2 regions of the Rhizobium sp. FG113 genome follow, and region 2 is predicted to be linked to the other one. Evidence: riboswitches for the same ligand, from Rfam matches in the RefSeq annotation. Region 2 holds a riboswitch; the other holds the start of a gene.
What was found. Region 2 has a riboswitch for S-adenosylmethionine ahead of metA (homoserine O-acetyltransferase MetA). Riboswitches for the same ligand answer to the same signal wherever they lie in the genome.
Positions count from the first base shown of each region.

Region 1: linked by a shared signal. The riboswitch ahead of ACODTZ_RS09765 (O-succinylhomoserine sulfhydrylase) and the one ahead of metA (homoserine O-acetyltransferase MetA) in region 2 are both predicted to bind S-adenosylmethionine.

Region 1 covers NZ_JBMDKV010000002.1:528,443-536,424, forward strand. Annotated here, with positions in the region: gene argF (ornithine carbamoyltransferase) at 1-645, shown strand, start outside; gene ACODTZ_RS09755 (Hsp33 family molecular chaperone) at 738-1,733, shown strand; gene apaG (Co2+/Mg2+ efflux protein ApaG) at 1,752-2,144, opposite strand; gene ACODTZ_RS09765 (O-succinylhomoserine sulfhydrylase) at 2,352-3,536, opposite strand; SAM riboswitch at 3,581-3,659, opposite strand; gene ACODTZ_RS09770 (2'-deoxycytidine 5'-triphosphate deaminase) at 3,733-4,827, shown strand; tRNA gene ACODTZ_RS09775 (tRNA-Gly) at 4,897-4,970, shown strand; gene ACODTZ_RS09780 (hypothetical protein) at 5,059-6,735, opposite strand; gene ACODTZ_RS09785 (hypothetical protein) at 6,853-7,290, opposite strand; gene ACODTZ_RS09790 (alkyl/aryl-sulfatase) at 7,357-7,982, shown strand, end outside.
Region 2 covers NZ_JBMDKV010000008.1:48,794-56,775, forward strand. Annotated here, with positions in the region: gene ACODTZ_RS19095 (ABC transporter ATP-binding protein/permease) at 1-1,728, opposite strand, end outside; SAM riboswitch at 1,880-1,957, shown strand; gene metA (homoserine O-acetyltransferase MetA) at 1,992-2,915, shown strand; gene ACODTZ_RS19105 (aldose epimerase family protein) at 3,053-4,075, shown strand; gene ACODTZ_RS19110 (GntR family transcriptional regulator) at 4,189-4,962, shown strand; gene ACODTZ_RS19115 (SIS domain-containing protein) at 4,959-5,990, shown strand; gene nagA (N-acetylglucosamine-6-phosphate deacetylase) at 5,990-7,141, shown strand; gene ACODTZ_RS19125 (hypothetical protein) at 7,280-7,426, shown strand; gene ACODTZ_RS19130 (hypothetical protein) at 7,512-7,664, shown strand; gene ACODTZ_RS19135 (beta-ketoacyl-ACP reductase) at 7,692-7,982, opposite strand, start outside.

The DNA.
Region 1 (7,982 bases), on a different contig from region 2:
GCGAAGGTCCTGTCGCGCTATGTCGACGCAATCATGATCCGCACCACCGACCATGCGCGCATGCTGGAGCTCGCCGAACACGCGACGGTTCCCGTCATCAACGCTTTGACGGATGACACCCATCCCTGCCAGATCATGGCCGATATCATGACCTTCGAAGAGCATCGCGGCCCCATCAAGGGCAAGACGATTGCCTGGATGGGCGATGGCAACAACGTGCTGCATTCGCTGGTCGAAGGCGCTGCCCGTTTCGGCTATCGCATGAACATGGCGGTACCCCTTGGTTCCGAGCCGAAGGATCACTATCTGAACTGGGCCCGCAATGAGGGCGCCGAGATCATGCTGAGCCATGATGCAGACCGTGCGGTCGCCGGCGCCGATTGCGTGGTGACCGATACCTGGGTCTCCATGAATCAGGAACATCGGGCCCGGGGTCACAACGTCTTCCAGCCTTATCAGGTCAATTCGGCTTTGATGGCACAGGCCGACAAGGATGCATTGTTCATGCATTGCCTGCCGGCCCATCGTGGTGAGGAAGTTACCGACGAAGTGATCGACGGCCCGCAATCCGTGGTCTTCGATGAAGCGGAAAACCGTCTTCATGCGCAGAAGTCGATTCTTGCTTGGTGCCTGGGCGCGATCTGAACCATACTGGAGGCCACATCGGGCCGGACAGGCCCGTGGCCGCGCTGGCGGATGGACGGGCTCGTCCGCTGCCCTCAGACTAGGAGAAGACCATGGCAGAAGCTGCAGCCACCCTCGGCGAATTCGATTTCGCCGGCGATGATCATGTCGTTCCGTTTCAGGTGGAAGGCCTGGATGTGCGCGGTCGCGCTGTCCAGCTCGGCCCGATGCTGGATGCGATCCTCGATCGCCACAACTATCCCGCACCCGTCGCCCGCCTGCTGGCCGAAGTCATCGCGCTGACGGTGCTGCTTGGCACGTCGCTGAAGTTCGAAGGCAAGTTCACCGTCCAGACCAAGAGCGACGGCCCGGTCGATCTGCTTGTCGCCGATTTCTCGACGCCCGAGAACGTGCGCGCCTATGCCCGCTTCGACCAGACGCTTCTGGACGAGGCAGTTGCCGCCGGGCGCGCCGAGCCCGAGCACCTGCTCGGCAAGGGCATGCTGGCGTTCACCATCGACCAGGGCAAGTTCAGCCAGCCTTACCAGGGCATCGTCGCGCTCGACGGCGCCACGCTGGAGGATATAGCCGGCACCTACTTCCGCCAGTCGGAGCAGATCCCGACGCGCGTGCGCCTCGCCGCCGCCGAACTGTTCGATCGCGACGAAGCGGGCAAGCCGCGTCATCGCTGGCGGGCAGGGGGCCTCGTTGCCCAGTTCCTGCCGGAAGCGCCCGAGCGCATGCGTCAGGCTGACCTGCACGGCGGCGATGGCGATGAAGGTACCGTCCAGCATGCGGAAGACGATGCCTGGGCCGAAGCGCGTTCGCTGGTGGAAACCATTGACGCCGACGAGCTGACCGATCCGCAGGTCGGCGTCGAGCGCCTGCTGTTCCGGCTGTTCCACGAGCGCGGTGTGCGCGTTTACGAGCCGCGCGAAGTGTTCGACCGCTGCTCCTGCTCGCGCGAGAAGATCAAGGGCGTGCTGAAGGGCTTCTCCGCCGAGGAAATCGAGGCGAGCCAGGAAGAGGGCAAGATCGCGGTCACCTGCGAGTTCTGCTCGACGACCTATCGTTTCGAGGCCGAAGAGCTCGCGCAGGCGGCTGAGTAACCTGCGACGAAACGAAGGTTAGTTCAGCACTCTGAGCAGGCCGGGTGAATCAAGAGAGAAGGCGGGGATTTCCACCTGGAAGACCTCGCCTTTATCGGTTTCCATCTGGTAGTGGCCGAACATCAGGCCCGATGGCGTATCGAGAGGGCAGCCCGATGAATACTCGTAGGTATCACCAGGGCTGAGCGTCGGCTGTTCGCCGACAACGCCGGCGCCGCTCACTTCATCGACGACGCCGTTCTGGTCGGTGATGTTCCAGTAGCGGTTGACGAGACGTACCGTGAGGTCGGAATTATTGCTGATGACGATGCGGTAGCCCCACACATAGCGGTCGTCGTCCGGGTCGGATTGCTCCTCCAGGTAAAAGGGCTCGACCACCACTTCAATATCTCGTGTCAGGGCGCGGTACATGCCTACACCATAATAAGAATACCTTACTGGTATCTTATAAGAGGTGCGGCAGGTCAATAAACCAGGCCGGAATCCGCAATCAATTGGCTGTAAGCGCGAAAAATTCGCGCGTTAAGACTAATGCTACTCCCGCTCAGCGCGAGTAAATTGCAAAAATGCGCGCTTAAATGCCGGCCGGATCACATCGACCCGGCCGGCTATTCTTGATCAGGCCTTGATCTTGGAGAGCGCCTGCGCGAAATCCTCGATCAGGTCGTCGGTATCCTCGATACCAGCAGACAGGCGCACGGTGCCCGGAGAGATGCCGAGTTCGGCGCGGGCCTCGTCCGTCAGGTTCTTGTGCGTGGTCGTCGCCGGATGCGTGATCAGGCTCTTGGCGTCGCCGAGATTGTTGGAGATCTTGACGATCTCAAGCGCGTTCTGCAGCGCGAACGCCGCTTCCTTGCCACCCTTGAGTTCGATCGCCACCAGCGTCGAGCCGCCCTTCATCTGTTTGGCGACGATATCGGCCTGCGGATGGTCCTTGCGGCCTGGATAGATCACCTTCGCGACCTGCTTCTGCTCGGCCAGGAAGTCGGCGATCTTGCCGGCGTTCTCGGTCTGCTGCTTGACGCGCAGCGGCAGCGTCTCGAGACCCTTGAGCAGCGTCCAGGCCGTGAACGGCGACATGGCCGGGCCGGTGTGGCGATAATAGTCCTGCAGATGCTCGTTCACCCACTCCGTATCCGAGAGGATCACGCCACCGAGGCTGCGGCCCTGGCCGTCGATATGCTTGGTCGCGGAATAGACGACGATATGGGCGCCGAGTTCCAGCGGCTTCTGGAAGATCGGCGTCGCGAAGACGTTGTCGACCACGACCTTGGCGCCGACCTGGTTGGCGAGCTTGGCAACGCCTGCGATATCGACCACTTCGAGCGTCGGGTTGGTCGGGCTTTCCAGGAAGAACACCTTGGTGTTCGGGCGGATCGCCTTTTCCCAGTTCTCCAGATGGCGGCCGTCGACCAGCGTGCATTCGATGCCGTATTTCGGCGCCAGCGTCTCGACCACCCAACGGCAGGAACCGAAGAGCGCGCGGGCGGCCACGATATGATCGCCGGCCTTCACCTGGCAGAGGATGGCGGCGGCAACGGCTGCCATGCCCGATGCGGTGGCGCGGGCTTCTTCGGCACCTTCCATCGCGCACATGCGCTTTTCGAACATGTCGTTGGTCGGGCTGCCGTAGCGGGCGTAGATATAACCCTCGGTCTCGCCCTTGAAGCGCGCCTCTGCGGCTTCCGCGCTATCGTAGACAAACCCTTGCGTGAGATAGATCGCCTCGGATGTCTCGCTATACTGCGAGCGCAGCGTTCCGCTGTGGACCAGTTGGGTTGCCGGGCGCCAAGTCTTGCTCATGCCATCACCACTTTCAAACACAAAAAAACCGGCCGCGAATGCAGACCGGTTTCAACCCGGTCTATTTAGCCACTTGTTTAACGTGGCTGCAAGCCGACCGGCCAAATCACCACGGGATAAAGCTGCAATACTGCTGTTGCGCGCTTGCGTCAATTCCTCGATTTTGGTTTTGTCTGCGGCAAATTATGGATGGGGCATGATGGCTCGCGAAACAGGAATATTGGCAGACCGCGCGATTGCCGCGTTGTTCGAGACGGGGCGCCTCGTCGCGGAGCGCGAGCTCGACAGCGACCAGATCCAGCCGGCGAGCCTTGATCTCCGCCTCGGCACCAAGGCCTTCCGCGTCCGCGCCAGCTTTATGCCGGGTCCGAACAGCCTCGTCTCCGACAAGCTCGACCGTTTGAAGCTGCATGTCGTCGATCTCTCGGAAGGCGCGGTGCTCGAAACCGGCTGCGTCTACATCGTCCCCCTGATGGAGCGCCTCGATCTTCCGGCCGACATGTCGGCCTCGGCCAATCCGAAAAGCTCGACCGGCCGCCTCGATATCTTCACCCGCGTCATCACCGATTACGCGCAGGAATTCGACAAGATCCCGGCAGGCTATTCCGGCCCGCTCTATCTCGAAATCTCTCCGCGCACCTTCCCGATCGTCGTGCGTCGCGGCTCACGCCTGTCGCAGATCCGCTTCCGCATCGGCCAGTCGCTGCTCGGCGAACCGGAGCTTCTGGCGCTGCACGATGCCGAAACGCTGGTCGCAAGCACAAAGCCGAACGTCTCCGGCGGCGGCATTGCACTGTCGATCGATCTCGCCGGCGACAAGGACGGCCTGATCGGCTATCGCGGCAAGCACCACACGGCTGTCGTCGACGTCGACAAGAAGGCCCAGCACGACATCTTCGATTTCTGGGAGCCGATCTACAGCCGCGGTCGCAACGAACTGATCCTCGATCCGGACGAGTTCTACATCCTCGTCTCGCGCGAAGCCGTCCACGTGCCCCCGCACTACGCCGCCGAGATGACGCCTTTCGATCCGCTGGTCGGCGAATTCCGCGTCCACTACGCCGGCTTCTTCGACCCAGGCTTCGGCCACGCCCCCGCCGGCGGCCGCGGCAGCCGCGCCGTCCTCGAAGTCCGCAGCCACGAGGTCCCCTTCATCCTCGAAGACGGCCAGATCGTCGGCCGCCTGGTCTACGAGCACATGCAGGAACACCCCGAAAGCCTCTACGGCACCGGCCTCGGCTCCAATTACCAGGCACAGGGCCTCAAGCTCTCCAAGCACTTCCGGATCTGAGCAGCCTCACCCGGAAGTCGCCAACCCCGCTTGACACCGACCGCCATCTGTTGGAAATCTGCGCGTAACGCGGGTGTAGCTCAATGGTAGAGCAGCAGCTTCCCAAGCTGAATACGAGGGTTCGATTCCCTTCACCCGCTCCAGCGAACCCAAGCGGACATTGCCCAATATTTCAAGCCTACCAATTCCCGGCTATCGTGATCCGGGGGTGTAGAACAATGGTACGTTTACTTATCGCGCAATGCTGCCCACCGGCTCCAGGTCCGCCCCTGCCTTGATCACCCCGCGCTCAAGCATTGTCACTAAATCTGGCGGAAGACCTACGGCATCAACGGTCTTTTTGAAGGCGGCCGCGTCGATGCCTCCATCCGTCACGCTACCTGGCGCTTGCTCTGAGCCAAGCTCCCCGAGCGCGGCAGCGCGGATAACACTCGTCAGCGAACTGCGGCCGGTCACCCGCTCGGTCCAAAGGAGAGCCTCTGAATAGCGGGCGTCACGGAAGGCGTCCAGTGCGAGGACGACCATGGCACATCGGGGAACGATGTCGGTTTCGGCGCTTGCCTCCTTCGCCATTGCCAGTCCGGCAGACGTATATCCTGCTGAGTAAAGCAAGCCACCCAAGGCCGCTACAGAGTCCGGATTGTTCGGATTCAACGCGACGGCTTTGTTGCCTGCCTCGATCGCAGCTTCCAAGCTTCCACCTGCTGCTTGAGCCGCCATCAAAGCAAGCTGCGCCCGGTCGGAAAATGGGGCTCTGGCAACGGCGTCCTGCGCAAGCCGAAGCGCACGATCGACGACATCAGACGGCGTCGCTCTTCCAGCGGGTGCAAGCAGAATACGGGCGAGAATTGCATTGGCGTCGGAATCGTGTGGCATGAGCCGCACCGTTCGTTCGAGGCAATTGGCTGCCGCCTCAAGGCTGCCCCGAACTTCGAGCGCGTACTCCGCGCGCACGACGCAGTCGTTACCGACGGAATCCTGAGCGGCATTCAATTTGATCGAGTTGATCACGCCTCGACTGGCGGCGATCCGCTTGGCAAGCGAAGCAACGATCTGCTGTCTCGCGACGGCCGCGCTCTTTCCTGCCGTTTCAACCCTTTCCAACCCGGACATCAGCAGGTTTCCGGAAGCGTTCTCGGTGACCTGCCACCAGACGCTTCGCTCGCCGAGATCCGAATAGTATTTGAGCTGAACCGAGTAACGCCGGTCGGCAGCGTTGGTCCTTACAGACGCATATGCCGGCTGCGCGACAATGATCGTCTGAAACTGTGTGAGTGCCGTCAGCAGGCCGTCACGTACCTGGCTTGCCTCTCCGGCTTGTTGTGGGTTCGCCACGTCGACGGTGACGTACACGACGGGTTTCGTGGAAATGACGGGTCTCTGCGCGTAGGAGTATATGCCCAGCGTGGCGATCGCTGCCAGAACCGACACCATTAACCCGGCAAACATCAATCTTCGCTTGGGCGGCGTGTTCTCCGGCTGGTATGGATTACGCCGGACGGCATGGCCGAGCGCTATCTCGTCGGCTTTTCTGTGATGAGGCGCGTTAGCGGTGTTGCGAGCAAAGCAGGCGATGTATTTCCCTTTTTTTACGCTTATCCAGATGTCGTGGTCTTCGCCGAACGCAACGTAAAAGGATTCCAACGTTGATCTGAGACGGCTGATCTCGATGCGGACGATTGGATCGATGCTAGAGTCGAAATTACTCGGCCGTCCCAGCACATCCACGGCAATGGCATAGGCCTTGACTTCCTCGTCTTTGATACGTTGCGCTACGAGATAGGTAAGTATTGCCTTCTGGCGGTCGGCAGTCTTGAACCTTTGATCTGCGAGAAGCCGTTGGAGTGCGGCTTCCGCCTCGGTGTCGTCCACGTGCTCCTGGAATTCGTCGTCAATCTCAGCACCCATGGTCGTCCCCGATACGCCGGTCGAAAAGCTGAAATATGCGCAGAACCCTATATCAACCCAATAACATTAAGTTGCAACCTTGAATCCTAATGAAACCATCAGTCATTAAGCGAAGTCCTAAATCGATGTCGTGTCGCCAAGCACAATAGAGAGCACGTCACTTTCAATCTCGGAACAAAGCGTCTCGTACTCTTCGATCAGCGGGCAATCGTTTCGATCACGCTCCTTCTGGAACCTCTGCAGCGTAACGTATGCCTCCTCGTAGGCTTCGAACATGCCGTTGAGATGGGGCGATTGGGCTGCGATGACTTGCAAGCGCCCACGTATGGCGGGCAATTTGAGCATGAGACGCCAGAGGCCGCGCTGGGCCTTTCTCGAACTCGTGCTTGCTGGCTCCTCCGCATCGCTCATCGGATCATCGCTCGCAGTTCCGACCAAACGCTCGACCGAAGATGCTCCCGTCACCGACGTTGAGAAGTACGTTACGGTAAACTGCTCGAACGGCGAGATTCTGTAACGTTTGTAATGTCGCCTATTACCGTAACGTACTTCCAATATGCCTCCGCACCCGTACCGTCCGGGCCGCGGAATGTTGAGACATGCAAACTCACGGAGAACGACATGACCTCCCCAGACGGCAATGGCATCAGCAGAGCGGATTTCCTTCGAGGCATGGCGTCGGCCGGTCTCGCTGTCACCCTGGTCGGAAAATCCGCGCAGGCGAACGCGCAGGACGCACCGCCTGTCTCGAAAAGCGGTGTCGCGGCCAAGCCCGCGACCAAAGCGACCCTTGATTACAACGCACTCTATCGAAACGGCCTTCCGTTCGACGACGTGCAGGATTTCAAGGACGCGCACCGCGGCCTGCTGGCTGCACTGCCTGATCCGGCGATCATCAAGAACGCGGAAGGGACGCCCGTCTGGGACCTCAGCGTCTACAACTTCCTCGGCAATTCCGAAACGGACGACGCCCCTGACACTGTGAACCCCAGCCTGTGGCGCATGGCCAAGCTGAACATGGTTCACGGCCTCTTCGAGGTGGTCGACGGCATCTATCAAGCCCGTGGCTACGACCTGTCGGTGATGAGTATCATCCGTACTGACACCGGCTATATCGTCATCGATCCGCTGGTCAGCTCCGAAACGGCTCGCGCGGTCTGGAAGGAGCTCGTCATCCCCAAACTCGGTGACAAGCCGATCGTCGCGGTGATCTACACCCACAGCCACGTCGACCACTATGGCGGTGT
Region 2 (7,982 bases):
CTCGATATAGGCGTCGGAGCGGCCGATATAGATCATCGTCGCATCCGGCATCGCCTCGAGCACCTTCATCATCGTCGACTGCCATTCGGGCTCCATGCCCTCCAGCACTTCGTCGAAAACCATCCATTGCGGCCGGACCAGCAACAGCCGCGCGAAGCCGATAGCCCGCTGTTCATCGGCATCGAGCAGCTTGTCCCAGCGCGCGCGCGTATCCAGTCGGGCAACGAGATTGTGCAGCCCCGCCTTTTCGAGCGCCGCGACCACATCGTCGTTCTTGTATGTGTCGGCGGCCGCAGGAAACGCCAGCGCTTCGCGCAGAGTACCACCGGGAATATAGGCCGATTGCGGCACGAACAGCATATCGTCGGTGGGCGGCAGGCCGATCTTGCCGCTACCGCAGGGCCACAGCTCCGACATCGCCAGGAAGAGGAGCTTGCGATTGACGTTATGGTCGCCGTTGATCATCACCTTCTCGCCGGCCTTGATGGTGACGCTGCCCTCATGCAGGCGGAAGCCGCCGCACTGGTCGATCTCCTCGTCCATCTTGGTAGCGATGGTCACATTCTCAAGCGTCAACGTGCCTGGCGCGCTGCGCTCATAGGCGATCGTTTCCTTGAGATCGACGTCGTCGCCCATCGTGGTCAGAGCCTGGCGGAAGTCGGTAACGCGCATCAAGGTTGCGCGCCATTCGGCGATCGGGCCGAAGTTCGAAACGTACCAGCGCAGCGCCGTGTTGACCTGGTTGAAGGCGCCGACCGACATCATCAGCTGGCCGAAGGTAAGGCCGCCGGAGAAATAGGCGGGTGCGGCCACGATGATCGGAATGACGACGACGAGCCAGCCGTAGCCGGCCGACACCCAGGTCAGGTTGACGTTGGCCATCGCCAGCTTCTTGATGACGGCGAGAACGGCGCTGATATCGGTGTTGATCCGCCCCCGCTCATTCTCCTCCCCGCGCGCAGCCGTGATCGCCGGAATGTTCTCGTTGGCATGCATCAGCGCGAAGCGCAGCTCAGCTTCCTTGGAGAAACGGTCCGCATTGAGCTTGACGAGCTTGCGTCCGACGAGCTGGCTGAGCACCGAGGCTGAAGCGGCATAGAAGATCGCCGCCCACACCATGTAGCCCGGAATGGAAAAGGCGTACTCGCCGAAGCGAAAAACGAAGCCGCTCGACAACTCCCAGAGAACGCCGATGAAGCTCACCAGCAGGATCGTCGATTGCACCAGGCCGATGACGAGACCCGTGGTGCTTTCCGCCAGATTGCGCGCATCCTCATGCAGGCGCTGATCCGGATTGACGCCGATCAGCCCGCTGGAGGCGAGGCGGAGCGCCCGCTTGCGCTGCAGCCACTGGTCGACGAGATCCCGCGTCAGCCCCTCGCGCATGTAAAGCGCCGTCATCTGGTTCAGCCAGGCTTGCACCACGTTGAGAAGCAACAGCATGCCGGCGATCAGCGCGAAGATCTTCAGCTGGTGGAAGAACCCCGGCAGGTCGCGCCGCGAGATGGCGTCGTAGAAAGGCGCGTTCCACTGGTTGAGGATGACGGTGGCATAGGCTGTCGCGAGAATGATCCCGATCAACGCCGTCGAGAGAATGAGCACCGGCGCGCGCACCCTGGAATGCCAGAATGCCGAAAACATCACCTTGAGGCGGAAGATCAGGCTGAGATCATACCCTACCCGGTCCTGCCCCTGGATGCTCGGTCTGCTTTTGACGTCCTCTGCCATCATGCTTCCTTACGCGTATGTAGCACCTGAATAGCACCGTGAGTCAGCCTGTCCAGCAACAGTTTCTAGCATCAGGTAATGCGCGAGTTACCTCGGCAAATAGGCGACGCCGCGTATCGGTCATTGATTCGCGGCCTGACTGGGTCTATTTAGAGCGCTCCGTGGTGATTTGGCCGGCCGGCTTGCAGCCACGTTAAAGAAGTTGCTAAAGGGCCGCGTGCGGACCGATAGCGATATTTTCGTTTTTTCATCGAGTGACCGCCATGCCGATCAAGATCCCCGATACCCTGCCCGCCTTTGAAACCCTGGTTCAGGAAGGTGTGCGCGTGATGACCGAGACGGCCGCGATCCGTCAGGACATTCGCCCCCTGCAGATCGGGCTTCTGAACCTCATGCCGAACAAGATCAAGACCGAGATTCAGATGGCGCGCCTTATCGGCGCCTCGCCGCTGCAGGTCGAGCTGTCGCTTGTTCGCGTCGGGAACCACAAGGCGAAGAACACCTCGGAAGATCATCTCTTCTCCTTCTACCAGACCTGGGAGGAGATCAAACACCGGAAGTTCGACGGCTTCATCATCACAGGCGCGCCGATCGAAACGCTTCCATACGAAGACGTTACTTATTGGGATGAAATGCAGCAGATTTTCGACTGGACGCGCACCAACGTGCACTCCGCGATGAATGTCTGCTGGGGTGCGATGGCCGCGATCTACCATTTTCACGACATTCCCAAGCACGCGCTGACGGAAAAGGCCTTCGGCGTCTATCGCCACAAGAACCTCAAGCCGTCGTCGGTCTACCTGAACGGTTTCTCCGACAATTTCGAGGTTCCGGTCTCGCGCTGGACGGAAGTGCGACGCGCCGATATCGAAAAATCCGACACGCTGGAAATCCTGATGGAATCGAGCGAGATGGGCGTCTGCCTCGTTCACGAGAAGAAGGGCAACCGGCTCTATATCTTCAATCACGTCGAATATGATTCGACGTCGCTCGGTGACGAGTATTTCCGCGACGTGAATGCCGGCGTTCCGATCAAGATGCCGCACAACTATTTCCCGCATAACGACCCGTCGATCCCGCCGCAGAACCGCTGGCGCAGCCACGCGCACCTGCTTTTCGGCAACTGGATCAACGAAATCTACCAGACGACACCTTACAATCTGGAAGATATTGGCGAGGACGGCTGAGACCTTTTCGCTTTGCCTGATACGCCGCCGGACCTGACCGGCGGCGTTTGTTTTTTATATCGCGGCGGTTGCGATTTCATTCAATTGAGAGCAGGTTCCCTCGCGAAATTGCGGACGCGAACCGGGGAGGAAACAGGATGGCGGATGGATTGAAGCGGGACGTTTTTGGAACGACGAAGACGGGCGAAACCGTCCATCGCGTCGAGATCTCGGGCGGCGGCTTGACCGCCAAGGTGATCACCTGGGGCGCGGTCATCCAGGACCTCAGGCTCGAAGGCCATGACGCGCCGCTCACCCTCGGCTTCGATGACTTCGACAGCTATCCCGCGCATTCTGCCTATTTCGGCGCGACGCCCGGCCGCAACGCCAACCGCATCGGCGGCGGCAAGTTCACGATCGACGGCAAGAATTATCAGCTCGACCTCAACGAAAACGGCGTCAGCCACCTGCATGGCGGCTTCGAGAACATCGCGCTGCGCAACTGGACGATCGTCGAGCACGACAGCGACCGCGTCGTCCTGAAGATCGTCGATGCCGATGGCCGCGGCGGCTATCCCGGCAATTGCACCATCCTCGTCACCTACCGCGTGCACGGCGATGGTGAACTCTCGGTCGTCTACGAGACGACGAGCGACCAGCCGACCATCGCCAATGTCTGCCAGCACGCCTATTTCAATCTCGACGGCCGCGACGACACGCTTGGCCACGACATCATGATCGCGGCCGATAGCTATCTTCCGACCGACGAACGCCAGATCCCGACCGGCGAAATCCGCCCGGTGCAAGGCACTGTCTTCGACTTCCGCGAAATGGCCTCGCTGAAACGCTTCGAGGGCGACACCCAGGCGCTCTACGACCACAATTTCTGCCTCTCATCCGAACGTGTTGCCAAGCGCTCCGTGGTGCTCGCGCGCAGCCTCTATTCCGGCGTCTCGATGGAAGTGCGAACGACCGAGCCCGGCGTCCAGTTCTACGCCGCCTTCAAGCTCGATGTGCCGGTGCCCGGCATCGGCGGCCGCAAATACGGCCCGTTCGCCGGCTTCTGCCTGGAAACGCAGATCTGGCCCGATGCCATCAACCACGAGGGCTTCCCCAACGCGGTTCTGCGTCCCGGCGAAGTGCTGCGCCAGGAAACGGACTACATTTTCTCGAAGAGCTGACGGCAGCAAGCCGACCGCTTCTGATGTCATCAAACCCTCGCAGAGCTCTGCGAGGGTTTTTTCATGCAAGTTAGCGCTTGCAATTGGTTCCAAAGAGGTTCTATTTTAATCTCATGGATAGAACCAGTCTGATAGCCGAGATCGAGGCACGCGGACTGCGCGACACAGCGCGCAGCGGGCCCCTCTATCGCCGTCTCGCGCAGACACTGACCGGGCTGATCAATGAGGGCCTGCTGAAGCCTGGGGCAGCACTGCCGAGCGAGCGCGATCTGGCGGAAGCCCTGAAGATCGGTCGCGTCACGGTGCGCACCGCCTATCGCGATCTCCTAAACGCGGGCACGCTGGAATCACGCCATGGCAGCGGCACCTTCGTCTCCGCCAAGGTGGAGCGAATGGAGCAATCGCTCTGGCGACTTTCATCCTTCTCCGAAGACATGCGCTCGCGTGGCCGCGTGCCGGCGGCAAGAATCCTGTCGCGCACCATCAACAAGCCCTCGCCGGAGGAGGCCTTCCTGCTCGGCCTCGGCGTCGACGAGCGCGTGTTGCGCCTCGATCGCCTGCGCCTCGCCGACGGGCTGCCGCTGGCGATCGATCGCTCCGTGGTCCCCGTGAAGTTTCTCGATGACACCGCCGGCGGCGAAGGCTCGCTCTACGACGCGCTGACGGCGAGCGGCCATCGCCCGGTGCGCGCGCTACAGAAACTCTCCGCCGTCACGCTCGACGCGACCTCGGCGGCAGCGCTCGACGTTGCGGCTGGTGCGCCGGCCCTTCTGATCGAACGCGTATCGCGCCTGGAAGACCAGCGCGTCGTTGAATACACCCGCTCCCACTATCGTGGCGATGCATATGATTTTGTTGCAGAATTGAGAATTGGAGACGAGCTATGAGTGAAACCCAGTCGCTGATGTTGCAGGAAGCCGGCCAGTCACCCGAGGTGGTCGCCACGCTGCTGCGCAAGGAAAAGCCTGTTTTCGACGAGATCGCCAAGCTCTTTTCCAAGAACGCGCCAAGCGTCGTCACCACCGCCGCGCGCGGCTCGTCCGACCACGCCGCCACCTTCTTCAAATACCTCTTCGAGATCACCTGCGGCATTCCGGTAGCCTCGGTCGGCCCATCGATCGCGTCGGTATACGGCACGCCACTGCGCCTCAAGGGCGGCATTCACTTCACCGTTTCGCAGTCGGGCGCGAGCCCCGATATCGTAGCGCTTCAGGAAGCGGCCAAGCGCGGCGGCGCGACGACCATCGCCGTCGTCAACGTCACCGACAGCCCGCTCGCCAAGCAGGCCGACCTCGTGCTCGACCTCAACGCCGGCGCCGAAAAGAGCGTCGCGGCGACCAAGTCCTTCATCGCCTCGGTCGCGGCCCTGTCGGGCGTCACGGCGGCAATCGGCGCCAGTGGCGACCTGCAGGCAGCGCTTGAAAAGCTTCCCGAAGCGCTGAGCGCCACATCGGGCATCGATACGGCTGCCGCCGAAGACGTGCTCTTCAACGCCACCTCGCTCTATACCGGCGGCCGCGGCCCGGCTTTCGCCATCGCCCTCGAGGCGGCGCTGAAGGCCAAGGAGACCTCCGGCCTGCACGCCGAAGCCTTCTCACTCGCCGAGCTCATGCACGGCCCGATGCGCCTGGTGCAGCCGGGCTTCCCGATCCTCGCCTTCACGCCAGATGACGCCGCCTACGCCAACAACGTCAAGGCGCTGGAGCGTCTGAGCAAGCTCGGCGCCACCACCGTGCCCTTCTCGACCAAGGAACTCCCCGGCATCAACCTGCGCGTCCCCACGACAGGCAACGGCCTCCTGGACCCGCTGGTCTCGCTGCTCGTCTACTATCGCATGATCGAGGCGGTCACGCGCCGCAAGGGCTTCGACCCCGACAAGCCGGCGAACCTCTTGAAGGTGACGGAGACCGTCTGATGTTGCGCAAGATCTTCACCGGCGCCCGCATCTTCGACGGCGAGCGCTTTCACGACGACAGGGCGCTTGTTGTCGCCGACGGCCGCATCGAGACGATCGCCGGCCTGAACGACCTGCCGGATGGCGAGACGATCACGCTTGACGGTGGCATTCTCGCGCCCGGCTTCATCGACGCCCAGGTGAATGGCGGCGCTGGCCGCATGCTCAACGACGAACCGTCGCCCGCCTCCATGTACCGCATCGCGGAGGGACATCGCCCCTATGGCACGACGTCGCTGCTGCCGACGCTGATCACCGATACCGGTGAAGCCACAGCCGCCGCCATCGACGCCGCGAAAGAAGCGGTCAAGGCGAACCGCGGCGTGGCTGGCCTTCATCTTGAGGGGCCTCATCTCGCGCCTGCCCGCAAGGGCGCGCATCTGGCCGAACTGATGCGTCCGGTTGACGACCGCGACGTCAAGGCGCTTTCCGCTGCCGCCGAGGCGATCGGCACGCTGCTGGTGACGATGGCGGCCGAGCAGGTGACGGCACGACAGGTGCGCGAACTGAGCGAGGCAGGCGTCACCGTCAGCATCGGTCACTCCGATTGCACGAGCGAAGCCGCCGAGGCGCGCTTCGACGCCGGCGCCCGTGGGGTGACGCATCTCTTCAACGCCATGAGCCAGCTTGGCCATCGCACACCAGGGCTTGTGGGCGCGGCAATCGATCATCCGGCCGTCTGGTGCGGCATCATCGCCGATGGCCACCATGTCGATCCCAAGGCGCTGCGCACGGCTCTGAGAGCCAAGCGCGGCGAGGGCAAGCTGTTCTTCGTCACCGACGCCATGTCGCTGGTAGGTTCCACCGAGAACAGCTTTACGCTGAACGGCCGCACGGTGCGGCGCGAGACCGGCGCTTTCTGCTCAAGACTTGTGCTGTCAGACGGCACGCTCGCCGGCTCCGACGTGGATATGGCCTCGGCGATCCGCTATGGGCTCACCTATCTCGATCTGTCGCTCGCGGAGGCGCTGCGCATGGCCACGCTCTACCCCGCCCGCTTCCTGAAGCTCGATGACCGTGGCCGCCTCGCGCCCGGCCTGCGCGCCGATCTCGTGCACATGACCGACGGCATCAAGGTCAACCAGACCTGGATCAGCGGCGAGCCTACGTGACCGCGAAATGCCGATTGTCAATTTGGTGTTGACAATCGGTCGCCAAAGCCTGGTCTATCCGGCAACGGCGGGCAGGCTCATATTCCCCTCACGAAACGGCGGCACATCAGATGCGCCGCCCTGTGAGAGGACAAAATCATGGCCCAGATCATCCTGAATTCGGCAACCGCCATCCTGATCGCGGTGGCATTTCTGGCAACGGCAGCAATGGCGCTCCGCACTGAAAACCAAGTGCGCGTCCGCGTGCCTGTGAAGGTCCAAGACCGGCACCATCCCAACGGTTGAATGACCGAATAATTCCTCGAATTCGCCCCAATATCGACACCGGTCGGGATCAGGAATGCCTCGACCGGCTTGGGAGGGAAAGACAATGACGAAGATCATCGGCGCTGCGGCAATCTTGACGATTGCGCTCGCCACTTATGCGGCCTCGCTCAACCCATACGACACGAGCAAGACCCCGCATAAGCAGTCGCACCAGACGACCGTCAGCGATACCGAACATACCGCCTCGATCCGCTAAGCATATCTGGGCAAGGCAGAGCCCGCTTTAGACGAACAACTGCCCGCCATTGGCGCTGAGCGTCGAGCCGGTGATAAAGCCGGCATCATCCGAAACCAGGAACACAACGCAGCGCGCGACCTCATCGGGCGTCCCGAGACGCCCCACCGGGATCTGCGGAATGATTCGCTCGTTGAGCACCTTCTCCGGGATAGCCAGCACCATCTCCGTGCCGATATAGCCGGGGCAGATGGCGTTGACGGTGATGTTTTTCGCCGCCCCTTCCTGGGCAAGCGCCTTGGTGAAGCCGAGATCGCCGGCCTTTGCCGCCGAATAGTT